DNA from 2 places in the Faecalicatena fissicatena genome. Region 2 is predicted to be linked to the other one. Evidence: a T-box and tRNA genes for the amino acid it is inferred to sense, from the RefSeq annotation. Region 2 holds a T-box; the other holds one or more tRNA genes.
What was found. The T-box of region 2 lies ahead of proS (proline--tRNA ligase). A T-box ahead of a tRNA ligase gene usually reads a tRNA of that ligase, here a tRNA-Pro.
Positions count from the first base shown of each region.

Region 1: it has a tRNA-Pro gene. The T-box ahead of proS (proline--tRNA ligase) is inferred to sense a tRNA for this amino acid. The anticodon was not compared.

Region 1 covers NZ_JACLYY010000002.1:326,325-332,760, reverse strand. Annotated here, with positions in the region: gene H7U36_RS03715 (hypothetical protein) at 1-784, opposite strand, end outside; gene H7U36_RS03710 (hypothetical protein) at 781-1,131, opposite strand; gene H7U36_RS03705 (hypothetical protein) at 1,144-1,689, opposite strand; gene H7U36_RS03700 (helix-turn-helix transcriptional regulator) at 1,682-2,188, opposite strand; gene H7U36_RS03695 (hypothetical protein) at 2,256-2,684, opposite strand; gene H7U36_RS03690 (hypothetical protein) at 2,826-3,071, opposite strand; gene H7U36_RS03685 (helix-turn-helix domain-containing protein) at 3,231-3,437, shown strand; tRNA gene H7U36_RS03680 (tRNA-Pro) at 3,646-3,719, opposite strand; tRNA gene H7U36_RS03675 (tRNA-Gln) at 3,774-3,844, opposite strand; gene H7U36_RS03670 (aldo/keto reductase) at 4,205-5,308, opposite strand; gene H7U36_RS03665 (TetR/AcrR family transcriptional regulator) at 5,327-5,944, opposite strand; gene H7U36_RS03660 (SCP2 sterol-binding domain-containing protein) at 6,210-6,436, shown strand, end outside.
Region 2 covers NZ_JACLYY010000005.1:165,461-171,896, reverse strand. Annotated here, with positions in the region: gene glgD (glucose-1-phosphate adenylyltransferase subunit GlgD) at 1-805, shown strand, start outside; gene spoVG (septation regulator SpoVG) at 854-1,141, shown strand; gene H7U36_RS06990 (hypothetical protein) at 1,178-1,369, shown strand; gene H7U36_RS15170 (hypothetical protein) at 1,356-1,778, shown strand; gene H7U36_RS15505 (PEP/pyruvate-binding domain-containing protein) at 1,788-2,237, shown strand; gene H7U36_RS06980 (hypothetical protein) at 2,125-2,397, shown strand; gene H7U36_RS06975 (RluA family pseudouridine synthase) at 2,405-3,121, opposite strand; T-box leader at 3,313-3,526, shown strand; gene proS (proline--tRNA ligase) at 3,615-5,057, shown strand; gene H7U36_RS06965 (CCA tRNA nucleotidyltransferase) at 5,198-6,436, shown strand, end outside.

The DNA of each region.
Region 1 (6,436 bases), on a different contig from region 2:
AAGCTGCAAAGATATCGGATTCCTTGCGGTCAGCGTAGTTTTCCATCACTTGGGATACAATGTTTCCAGCTTTGTCGATAGTCGTCATCCTGCCAGTTAGAATATCTGCGACACCAAATATAAATCCTAAAATAGGGTCATGCCCCAACTGGAGAAGTCTGTGATAGTAGGCAGAGAGTCCCTCTACTCGGATGGTGGTGTGCCTGTTATCCTGGGCGTCATACGGAACCTTGCTAACCTTCGAGTTCGCGAGTTTTTGCATTTCTTCTTCAGGGAACTTTTTGTCAAAATAGTCCCGTACATAGTTTGCAAGTGGCCCACCTTTCAAACCCTCGGGAGTTTTGATAGGTATTCCAACAAGCAAAATATCTACAGCAGCACCAACCAGTCCGGCAAGGGCAGCTATACTGATATCAAATGCATCTAGACGATGAAGAACGTTGAACTCTTCGTTAAGTTGGTGAATAGCAAGTTCATTACTCCGCAGTTCTTCCTCTGTGAAAATTGACTCCAATTCACAGTCTGTGCCAACGTGTCTTTCTGCCTCAGCACACAGTTCTTCCCAAGTAGGAACAACCATGACTTTTCTCAGTTGCTGAATGGGTGACAATTCTTTAAGTTGTTCTGGTTGGTATCCAAGGTTTCGAAGCAACGCCTCTGCCCTCGCAATCGTAGCATTCGTCTCATCCGAGGACGGAAAGCGAATGTCTGCAAGTGCTTCGTCTTGATGCTTCAGAACAGAATTCATCTGTTTCTCAAATTCTGTGTACTTAAACTTGCTCACTTGCTACCACCTCCTCCTTCAGTAATATTCTTTACGATTTGCTCAAGCTGATCAATGTACCTGTTGGCCTCATGGGCTTGTTCTGCCTCTGTCCGTAGTGCGTTAATTTCAGCCTCGTGCTTACGTGTAACCTTCTGTTGTTTAACGGAACTTTCCTCAAAAGCTTTCTGATCCTTTTTACGACTAAGCCGCACCCTGATGCTATCAGCAACTGCCAGGAGTAAACCACCACCAAGGAACTCTTCCTTGTGGTTTCCGATGAATTTTACTACATCTTTGGCTACATTACCTACACCATCTCCGACCTTGGCAAAGTTTATGTTTTGTAATTTAATTCGCTTTCCCATAGAAACACTCCCTTATGCGACACCCAAATCGTGGCTCAAATCCTTAACTGCCTGTTGGAGTAAGATGTTGAGACTCTGCAGGTAATCAAGACGTTCCTTGTCTGCATCAGCCTCGTCCTTCAAAGCCTGGATGATAGCTTCATGACGAGCAAGGACTTCTTTGTACAGACGTTCCTTTTCCTGCCGCAGTTGTTTGTTCTTAAGGTGAGAGGCAACACCGACACCTCCAGATGCTAACACGGCAATAGGAGCCGCCAGAACGAAAATGCCCGCTACCATACCACCGCCCACGATAGTACCAGCAGTTGCTAAGCCAGAAGTAATACCAGCAGCAGAGAGACCTACGGCACCCAAACTATAAAGGGCGGCAAAAGACCCCACACCACCAATGCCTGCTCCAAGGGCTCCTGCAAGAACCTCTGGAATAGCACTTCCCTTGATGGTTCGTTTAGTGTCGTTAAGGGCTGCTGCTGCTTCGTTTACAACATTTACTACTTGCTGAAGGGAGTCAACACTTTGGAATACCATTTCCTTTTTCTTTTTTATATAATTACCCATCTTTTTTCTCCTTCAATGTCGGCTTCTTTTTGCCTGATGCGACTGCCTTGACAAGCCAAGCGTTTATGGCAGCAATTCCCGCTCCAAGACCTAACGGCCCCAAAAGAGCTGCCCCGCCGACAATTATACCAGCGGCTTTCATCCATTCTTTGGAGACATCAGCGCGGGTAGTAGTTCCTGCAAGAATAGAAGGGGCCATCATGTTTGCCTTCGCCAAAAGCTCCTCTCTATTTTCAGTGCTATAGTTCTCTGGGTGATCTACAAGAACATCCAACAAAACCTTGAGCATTTCGGTGTCTTCAGGTGCCTGTGCCATTTCTGCGTCAAGAACGCTTCTCATGGCAATATACTGTGTCTTGGTCAGCTTGTTGCGACCGCTTTCAATATTGTTGATGGTCTGACGAGTAACACCGATTTTCTCACCAAATTTTTCGGCTGTCCAACCAACGGTGCGTCGAATTAAAAGTAGATTGTCTTGCATACGAATTATTTCTTCCATATTCGCACCTCCTGTCTGTATATAGAATAAGCTTTGACAATATATTTGTCAACAGTTTAATATTTTCTTAGAAGGTGGAGAGTATATTTTTAAGAGCAAGATCCACCCCGGTAATACCGAAATCCATGTTATGAATTTGCTCTTCCCTTTTGGGGTTGTGATCTTGATGGGGATTTCGATTCCCCATACCCTCGATAATCTGCCTCTTTAGCAGAATATTAGCGTCCACTGAAAAGTGAAACGCAGCACAAAAGGCAGATCCTGACAGGACTGTCGGCTCTCCTATTTGTGATGTTACTTCGTAACAGAAAAAAGAAAGGAAGAGGCCGTCCAGATAAATCATTTCAAAATGATAACGAAACCGTACCAAACCGTCGTCTTGCACTGTAGATAAGATAAACCTCAACTGATGATAACTGCCGTCAAAAAGTCTTATGGCGATAGGCGAAAATGAAAAAATGATACCGAAACGATACCCCAATTGCTGTTCAGTCATTGAAAACGGCGGGACAGCAAACGGAGAAACACCAATGCGGCGAATACGCAGGAAAAGGCGGAGTCGGATAGTATTTTAACATCGTAAAAATCATGAACACCCTGACAGACTTATAAAGTGAAATTTCCTGTCAGGGTTCTTTTATTCATCCCTTGTGTTATTTTCATATTTTTTTATTTTCCGCATCAGACCTCTGTATATAGGGTCTTTTAGTAGATATATCTTATCTCGGCTGATCGGATATTCAGACATAAAATCCGGATTTTCTGCGAAGAATTTTTTCTGTTCCTCATCCGTCAGATGAATTGTATATTCTTCATAGAAATCCATATCATCGCCCAGTATGAATTTTTCAAAACGTTTATATTGTTCTTCTGTCCATTCCATTTTCGCTATTATCCTCTATGTAGGCTAATATGTATTTTCCCCTTTTTGCCAATTCTTAAAGATACTCTCAAAACAAATATAGTCGTAATAAGACTAAAATGCAATAGTCGTGTCGAGACTTTTTTATAATGGAGAAAAATTGAGGGAAGTAAGTAAGACATGGTATTTGAAAATATCCGGAATCTCCGTGAAGATAATGATAAGACACAGCAGGAAATTGCTGATTATCTGAATATAAAGCAGACCACATATTCTAAATATGAATTGGGAAAAATCAATATTCCAATTGAAGTCTTCATTAAGCTGGCTGACTATTATGGAGTCTCTCTGGATTATCTGGTCGGAAGATCAAAGAACAAAAATTAAGGATCACCTCTTTCAGAAAGAGCAGTGATCCTTTTCTTCATATCATCTTTTCAATTTTATCCGGTAAAAAGTTTTTCGGAAAGGAGCATACGTGCAAGATTTCCTCCTTTAATTTTTACGTCCGTGGAGGTAACACCAGGTAACACGAACGTTTGTTTAAATATCGGCTTGCCAACACCCGAAAAACCTATATTTTTGCATGAAAAAATCGGAGTGACAGGATTTGAACCTGCGACCTCTACGTCCCGAACGTAGCGCTCTACCAAGCTGAGCCACACTCCGTTAATGTTGACCGAAACTTCCTTTTACAGAAGTTCCGGTGCCCCTGCCAAGGAACTACGGATAGAGGACTCGAACCTCTACTAACAGAGTCAGAGTCTGCTGTGCTGCCATTACACCAATCCGCATTACTAAGCTTCTGTGTTCGTTTTGTTCAGCGAACAAATATTATTATAGCAGGCTTTTCCAAAAATGCAAGCACTTTTTTAAATTTTTTTTCTTTCTTTTGAGGATGCAAATCTGTTGACTTAAATATTGCCTGAAATTGGATGAGGAGTCCTATGTCTCTGTCGAAGACGAGAGTATACTGGGGACTGTGATACCATAGAAGAACGTTTTAATCCGGATCGAACAATCTTATCGCTTGAATTTGCGGAAAAGCAGACAAGGAAAGCAAGCGAAGAAAATAGAAATGAGAGAGGAGAGACCAATTTCGGCCTCTCCTTTTTCGGCTTCTGCCAACGACAGATCACTCCGGCGGTCTCAGATCAGCGCAGCGCCGCATACTGTTTCATGACAGCGGGAATGTCGATCCTCTGGGGACACCTCTTCGCGCAGGCACCGCACTGGAGACAGGCCATGGGGCCTTTGATCTGCGTCAGATGGAACAGCTTCCACGGCTCCCCGCCGACAGTGAGCTCATTGTAGCCCTGGATCAGAGCCGGGATATCCAGATCAGCCGGGCAGACGGGGCAGCAGTAGCGGCAGGAGGAGCAGGGGACGCCAAAGGAATCCCGGAAAGCATTTACCGCCCTGTCCAGCGCTGTGTGCTCCGCTGGGGAGAGAGTGTTGCCCTCCCGGAATACCTCTGCATTTGCGTGAACCTCCTGGGGAGAGGACATGCCGCTGAGAACGCACTGCACATTGTCCAGCCCCATCAGATAGCGGAAGGACCAGGAGGGAATTGACTGCTCCGGGGCGGCGGCCCGCAGGATGTCCTCCGCCTCCTGGCTTAAGTGTACAAGGCGGCCGCCCTTCAGGGGCTCCATGACCCAGACCGGAATGTTGTGTTCAGTCAGGATCTCGTATTGACGTCTGCCGTCCAGCATTGTCCAGTCCAGGTAATTGAGCTGGATCAGAGCCATGTCAAAGCCAGGATACCACTGAAGAAATTTTTCCAGCCCCTCCGGCGCCGCATGGGAGGAAAAGCCGAGATAGCGGATGCGGCCGGCTTCCTTCTGCCTGAGCAGATAGCCGATATAATCCCGCGCCGGATCCGTATAGTCGTCGAGAAACTGTTCCTGCACGCTGTGCAGCATGTAAAAGTCAAAATACTCTGTCTGGCAGCGGGCAAGCTGTTCCTCAAAGACATGATCCAGATCAGTCCGGGCTCCCACATAAAACTTGGAGGACAGATAGTAGCTGTCTCGGGGATAGCGGGACAATGCCTCTCCGAGAAATGTCTCGGAGTCAGTCTTGTGGTAGGTAAAGGCAGTGTCAAAAAAGTTGATCCCTTCAGTGAAAGCCTGATCGATCACCTCCATTGCCTTTGCGCGGTCAATGGAGGAGGTGTTCCCGGACACGGTGGGGAGCCGCAGACTTCCCAGACCCAGTGCGGAAATCCTGTTTCCCCGGAATTCTTTGTAATACATAATAAGGCAGCTCCTTTCCTATGACAGCGGGCTCTTCAAAAAATTCAGCGATCCCGCCGGATTTTCCGTCCCCTTCTCCAGCAGCAGGATGAGGGCGTCGATGGTCCGCTCGATGTCCTCCTTTGAGGAGGGGACGAGGGAGTTGTCGAACTTGACCGCCAGGACGATCAACACGATCTCCGCCAGGGCGTCGGGATCGCTGAAGTGGATATCACCGCTCTCCACGCCCTGCCGGATGATCTCCGCCAGGACGGGCTTCAGCTCTGTGATGATGTGATTGACGTACTTCTGGCGGAGGAAGATTTTCTCCTGGGTGTCGGAGCCCGCCCGCTCCTCAGACTTGAGGAACTCGGATGAGGAGCTTCGGCAGGCCTGGAAGATCATGGCCATCCTTGTGAATGGGGAGATCTCCGTCCTGTCTGCCAGGTCCTTGGCGGTCTGGAGAGGCTTCTCGTAATTCCGCTCCACCAGGGCGTCCAGGATAGCGTCCTTGGAGGGAAAGTAGTAGTAGATGCTCCCCTTTCCGATGCCCGCGGTCTGGGCGATGTCGCTGACAGAGATAGTCTGCATGTTCCGATTTTCCAAAAGCTCCTGGAGAGCGTCCAGAATTCTGTTGTACTTCAGCTGATTTGGCATATGTGTCACCTTTCCTTGCGGTCTTTCCTGCTGGTATGCGCTGTATCCGCTTATATAAATTCATTCTACTTATACAATACAAGTCCAATATACCACAGACCGGGGATTTCGGCCAACTGTAAAAGCGCACAAAAAACAGAAAAAACCCGGCTGTATTTTGAGGGGAACGATAGTTGACCGGCGGCCGAAAAGGTGTTAATCTAACAGAGAAAAGGACATGACCGTTGGTCGAAAAAACCAGAAAACGGTCGAGAAGGAGGATGCTATGACCTACGCAGATATGTTTTCAAAGGTAAAGGGCATGCTGATGGACGCGGATGTCAGCGATATCCACGAGCATCTGGCATACCAGTTCAACATCACCGGAGAGGCGGAAGGGATTTTTTACGCTGAGGTGAAGGACGGACAGCTGTTTGTGGAGCCCTACGAGTATTTTGACCGGGACGCCATGTTTACCTGCTCCGCGGAGACCCTGTTCAAGATCGCGGACGG
Region 2 (6,436 bases):
CCAGAACCTGGATTTCCTGAAGAAATGCCATGAGCCCTACGTGATCATTACTTCCGGAGACGCGGTGTACAAGATGGATTACAACAAGGTTCTGGAATATCATATAGCAAAGAAGGCAGACATCACCATCGTGTGCAGGGACCTGCAGCCGGGGGAGGATGCCACACGTTTCGGCACCCTGAAGATGGACGAGACCATGCGGGTGGAGGAGTTTGAGGAGAAGCCCATGATGGCTGCCTACAACACCATCTCCACAGGCATTTACATCATAAGAAGGCGCCAGCTCATCGACCTGATTGAGCACTGCGCCGAGGAGGAGAGGCATGACTTCGTGACGGATATCCTCATCAGATACAAAAATCTGAAGAAGATATACGGCTATAAGATCAAAGACTACTGGAGCAATATTGCTACAGTTGACGCGTATTATAAGACCAACATGGATTTCCTGAAGCCGGAAGTGAGAAATTACTTCTTCAAGGAATATCCGGGCATTTATTCCAAGGTCAGCGACCTGCCACCGGCAAAATACAATCCGGGGGCTGTTGTAAAGAACAGCCTTGTGGCCAGCGGGTCCATTATCAACGGCACAGTGGAGAACTCCGTGCTGTTCAAGAAGACCTTTGTGGGGAATAACTGCGTGATCAAGAACTCGATCATTCTCAATGACGTGTATCTGGGCGATAACACCTATATTGAGAACTGTATCGTGGAGAGCCGGGACACGATCCGGGCCAATACGCGCCACGTAGGCGAGAACGGCGTAAAGATAGTAGTCGAAAAAAATGAGAGATATGCACTGTAAGAGAAAAGGAAAAAGATGCAGTGACTGACAAGAAAGGGGCTAGAAGACATGCAGATCACAGATGTACGCGTGCGGAAAGTTGCGAAGGAAGGGAAATTAAAGGCAGTGGTGTCCATCACAATGGATGAAGAATTTGTTGTGCATGACATTAAAGTCATTGAAGGAGAGAAAGGGCTTTTCATCGCGATGCCGAGCAAGAAAGCGCTGGACGGAGAGTACAGGGATATCGCCCATCCCATCAATTCCGCCACAAGAGAGCGGATCCAGAGCATTATCCTGGAGAAGTACGAGGAGGCGCTGAGCCAGGAGGCGGAAGCCGAGCCGGAGATGGCCTGATCCATAGATTGGAAGTAAAAGAAAACTAAGGCTGGTGTGAGTGACCAGCGGACAGCAAAGGCGCTGCGGAAATCCGGAGAGGGATTTCCCGGCGCCTTTTTGGCAGCCCAAGGGAGACGCCCCGGCGTAGGCGGCCGGGGCAGCCATAGGGCAGCAGGTGGAATGGCAGATGAAAAGATGGAGATAGCCAGATGCGGGAAGGCAGGGACAGAATATGAGTGCGTTTGACAGGATTTTAAGCGGTTTTCCGGACGTAGACCGGCTTCTGGACAACTTTCGGCTTGGGGACAATGTTGTGTGGAGGGTAAAGAGCTTGGACCAGTTCCGGTATTTTGCGGAGCCCTTTGCGGAGCGGGCCATCGCCGACGGCCGGACTACTGTCTATATGAAGTTCGCCGGGCATGAGCCCCTGCTGGCACCCCGGCCGGGACTTAAGATCCGGGAGTTTGACCCGGATAAAGGTTTTGAGGCTTTTACGGTTGACATCTATAACTGTATCACAGAAAATGGAAGGGAGGCTTTCTATGTCTTCGACAGCCTCTCCGCGACCAGGATGGCGGGGAGCGGCTCCATAGGGGGCAAGGCCTGCGGGATGCTGCTGGCCCGCAAGATTGTCCGGAAGGAGCTGCCCGGGTGAGGGGCGTACCTGGAGCCCCATGACTCTTTCTACATTGGGTCGGATGTGTTTTACACCTATATTGTGTCCAACAGCTGCTGGGAGCTGCGGATTGCCCAGAGGACCCAGGAGGGCTATTTCAGCCGGGCGAAGGAGCTCAGAGAGGCCCTGCTGGCAGGCGAATTTCCCCCGAATATCCGGGAGAAGTTCCGCTCCATACTGGAGTATTTCGGGCAGAGCCCTATTATCGTGCGGTCCTCCAGCTTTCTGGAGGACGGATTTGGAAATGCCTGTGCGGATACAGGACTGATGAGGGAGACAGAAAGGAGAGATAGATATGGCAACGACTATGGAAATGCTGGAGGAGCTGCAGCACAGGGCCCATCAGGACCCGGAGCTCAAGGAGGCTCTGCTGGCCACCAGGGAGGAGGACGATCCCCTGGGGGCCTTCTGCCGGAAGTGCCGGGAGCTGGGATATGAGATATACGAGATGGAGCTGGTGAACGCGGGGGAGGAATTCTACGCCGAGATTAAGAGGAGCACCAACGGCGGCGGAGAGAATTCTCCTCTCCTGGACGGGCAGAACGACGCCTACGAGCTCTTTTTCGCGGCCCTGGAGCAGGAGCCCATCGACGGGTAAGAGGGGCTTACACGTCCCGCTCCAGGCAGAACTGCATTTTCTTTCCGGTGACCGGGTGGAGAAATTCCAGCCGGAAGGCGCACAGCTTCAGCACCTGCCAGGAGCCCGGGGAGAGGGCTGACGGGTTGTACTTGGTGTCCCCTGCCAGGGGACATCCCAGGTGGGCAAGCTGCACCCGGATCTGATGGTGGCGGCCGGTCAGGAGGTGGATCTCCAGCTCTGTCTGCCCCTCTTTGGCGTTCGGAAAAAAGGAGGACTCCCCTGAGACGGTGCGGTACTCAAGGACTGCCTTTTTTGCGCCGGGGGTGTCCGGAGAGCAGACCCGGGAGGTGTTGGAGCGCCCGTCCTTTACAAGATAGTCCTGGAGCGTGCCGGAGGGGGCGGGCGGACAGCGGTCCACAAGCGCCCGGTAATGCTTCCCGAAGGAACCGCCTGTGAGCTGGGCATTCAGCGAGGAGGTGCTTTTTTTCGTCTTCCCGAAGACAAGAAGGCCGGAGACAGGCTGGTCCAGCCGGTGGATGACAGCCAGGTAGGGCTTCTGTCCCTGGCGGACCAGATGGGTCTTCAGCAGGCTCTCCAGGTCCGGCGAGCCCGCCCGGCGGCTCTGGACGGGCAGGCCGTGGGGCTTGGCGCAGACCAGGATGTCCCCGTCCTCGTAGAGGATACTCCAGGAGCTTTGGGGGCTCTGGCCCGGGTGTGGGTGTATGGTGTGGGTCTGAGACATTTTCAGTCCCTCCTTCCTTTTGTAATAAAACAATTTGGAGTTATTATAGCATTTCGGCCGCAGGGGCTCAAGGCAGATGGGCCGGCGGAAAATTCACCCCTTGACAAATAAAACTGTATTCGCTAAAATTCTGTTTAACTGATATATTCAGACAAAAGCATACCTGCCGGCAGTGATGGCTGCGGAAGGCAGGACTGGCAGTGAAGAGGAATAGTAATGGTAAGACCGGTGCACACAGAGAAGGGATCCTGCGGCTGAGAGTTCCCTGTATACGGGTATCATGAACCTACCTTGGAGCCTCTGTATGAAAATACAGCGTCATGTCAGCGTTAATGACAGCCAGAGAGAACTGCAGAAGGGCTGCAGTTAATTAGGGTGGTACCGCCGAACTTTTCGGTCCCTTTTTCGGGGAGACGAGAGGTCCGGCGATTTTTTATTTCCCAGGATCAGAAGTCCTCCGCAGAAAAATCGAGAAAAAAAGGAGAAAAAAGTCATGGCAAATGAAAAGAAACTGGTAAAAAATATCACTTCCCGCGATGAGAACTTTGCGCAGTGGTACACAGATGTGGTTCGGGAGGCTGAGCTGTGCGACTACTCAAGCGTAAAGGGATGTCTGAACTACCTTCCCAACGGCTACGCCATCTGGGAGCTGATCCAGGCGGATCTGGACAGACGTTTCAAGGAGACAGGTGTGGAGAATGTATGCCTGCCCATGCTCATTCCGGAGAGTCTTCTGGAGAAGGAGGCAGATCACATCGAGGGATTTGCGCCTGAGGTAGCCTGGGTGACACACGGAGGCATGGAGAGACTGCAGGAGCGCCTCTGCATCCGTCCTACGTCTGAGACACTGTTCTGCGACCTCTGGGCAAAGACTGTCAAATCCTACAGAGACCTTCCCAAGGTGTGGAACCAGTGGAACTCCGTGCTTCGCTGGGAGAAGACAACAAGGCCCTTCCTTCGCTCAAGAGAGTTCCTGTGGCAGGAGGGACACACGATCCACGCCACATACGAGGAGGCAGAGGCCCGCACCATCCAGATGTTCCACGTATATGAGGACTGCTACAGAGAGACGCTGGCGATCCCCTTCGTGTCCGGAAGAAAGGCAGAGCATGAGAAGTTCGCCGGCGCTCAGGACACCTACACAATCGAGGCTCTGATGCACGACGGAAAGGCGCTCCAGTCAGCCACCAGCCATTTCTTCGGAAGCGGCTTCCCGGACGCCTTCGGCATCAAGTACCTGGATAAGAACAACCAGCTCCAGAGCGTGTACGAGACATCCTGGGGATGGTCCACAAGAAGTATCGGCGCCATCATTATGGTTCACGGCGATGACAGCGGACTGGTTCTGCCGCCTCACGTGGCTCCTGTAGAGTGCCGCATCATCCCCATCGCACAGCACAAGGAGGGAGTGCTGGACCGCGCCTTCTCACTGCTGGATGAGTTGAAGAAAGCCGGATACAGGGTAAAGATCGACGACTCCGACAAGAGCACAGGCTGGAAGTTCTCCGAGCAGGAGATGCTGGGTATCCCCACACGTATCGAGATCGGACCGAAGGATATCGAGAAGAACCAGGTAGTGGTAGTCCGCAGGGATACAAGAGAGAAGATCGTTGTGTCTCTCGACGAGATCGCAGGAAAGCTGCGTGAGATCCTGGAGACCATCCAGCAGGATATGTACAAGAAGGCCGAGAAGTTCCTGAACAACCACATCGACACAGCCACAACCATGGATGAGATGGTGGAGAAGTTCAAGGCCAACAGAGGCTTTGTAAAGGCCTGCTGGTGCGGAGATCCGGAGTGCGAGGGCGAAGTGAAGTACGCCACAGGCGGCGCTGCCACAAGATGCCTTATCGAGGACGAGGAGTTCATCTCCGACAAGTGTATCTGGTGCGGCAAGCCGGCCAAGCACATGGCATACTGGGGCAAATCCTACTAATCCCCGCCTTTTGCTTTCCCGGGCAGAGCCCGGAAAAAGCGGGAGAAACCATACAGAAAAGACAGGATACAGGGGCGGAAGGACAAAAACTTCCGCCCCTTGTCTTGCGCCTAAAACGGGAAATGGGCTATGATAGAGACATGATAACAGAGGGTAAAGGACTGATAGATATGAATGGCGCCAGAAAGATATACATTTCCATGCCGGACAAGGTAAAAGAGATCATCCGCACGCTGCGGGGCGCGGGCTTTGAGGCCTGGGCCGTGGGCGGGTGCGTCCGGGACTCCATCCTGGGGAGGGAGCCCGGGGACTGGGACATCACCACCTCCGCTCTGCCGGAGCAGACAAAGGAGCTGTTTTCCAGGACCTTTGACACCGGGATCCAGCACGGGACCGTGACCGTGCTCCTGGAGGGGGAGGGCTTTGAGGTGACCACCTACCGGATCGACGGAGCCTACGAGGACAGCCGCCACCCCACGGAGGTGACCTTTACGAGAAATCTGCGGGAGGATCTGCTGCGCCGGGACTTCACCATCAACGCCATGGCCTACAGCGACGAGGAGGGGCTGGTGGACATCTTTGGCGGCCTGGAGGATCTGGAGCGGGGCGTGATCCGCTGTGTGGGCAATGCAAGAGAGCGATTCCGGGAGGACGCCCTGCGGATCCTGCGGGGCGTTCGCTTTGCGGCCCAGCTGGGCTTTGAACTGGAGGAGGAGACACGGGAGGGGATGCGCGCGCTGGCCCCCACGCTGCAGAAGATCAGCGCGGAGCGGATCCAGACGGAGCTTCTGAAGATCCTCCTGTCCGGCAGGCCGGATATGCTCCGAACCGCCTGGGAGCTGGGGATTACCGCCTGGTTCCTGCCGGAGTTCGACAGGATCATGGCCACCACCCAGGAGACGCCTCACCACATGTACACGGTAGGTGAGCACACTCTCCACGCTCTTCTGAACGTGCGGCCGGACAAGGTGCTGCGGCTCACCATGCTGTTTCACGACATGGGAAAGCCGGATCTGAAGACTGTGGATGAAGAGGGGACTGCCCACTTTAAAAAGCACGCCCTGCGCAGCGAGGAGATCACGAGGGAGGTCATGCGCCGCCTGAAGTTTGACAATGAGACGCTGAAAAACGTGGCGACCCTTGTGAAGTACCATGATTACCGGATGCCGGTCCAGGGGAAATACGTGAGGAGGGCTATGAACCGGATCGGCCTGGATCTTTTCCCCCTGTACCTGGAGGTGCGCCGGGCGGACGTGCTGGCCCAGAGCCCGTACCGCCGGGAGGAGAAGCTGGCGGACATAGAGGGGGTGGAGAGACTCTACAGGGAGGCTCTTGAACGCCGCGACTGCGTCACGCTGAAGGACCTGGCGGTCAACGGC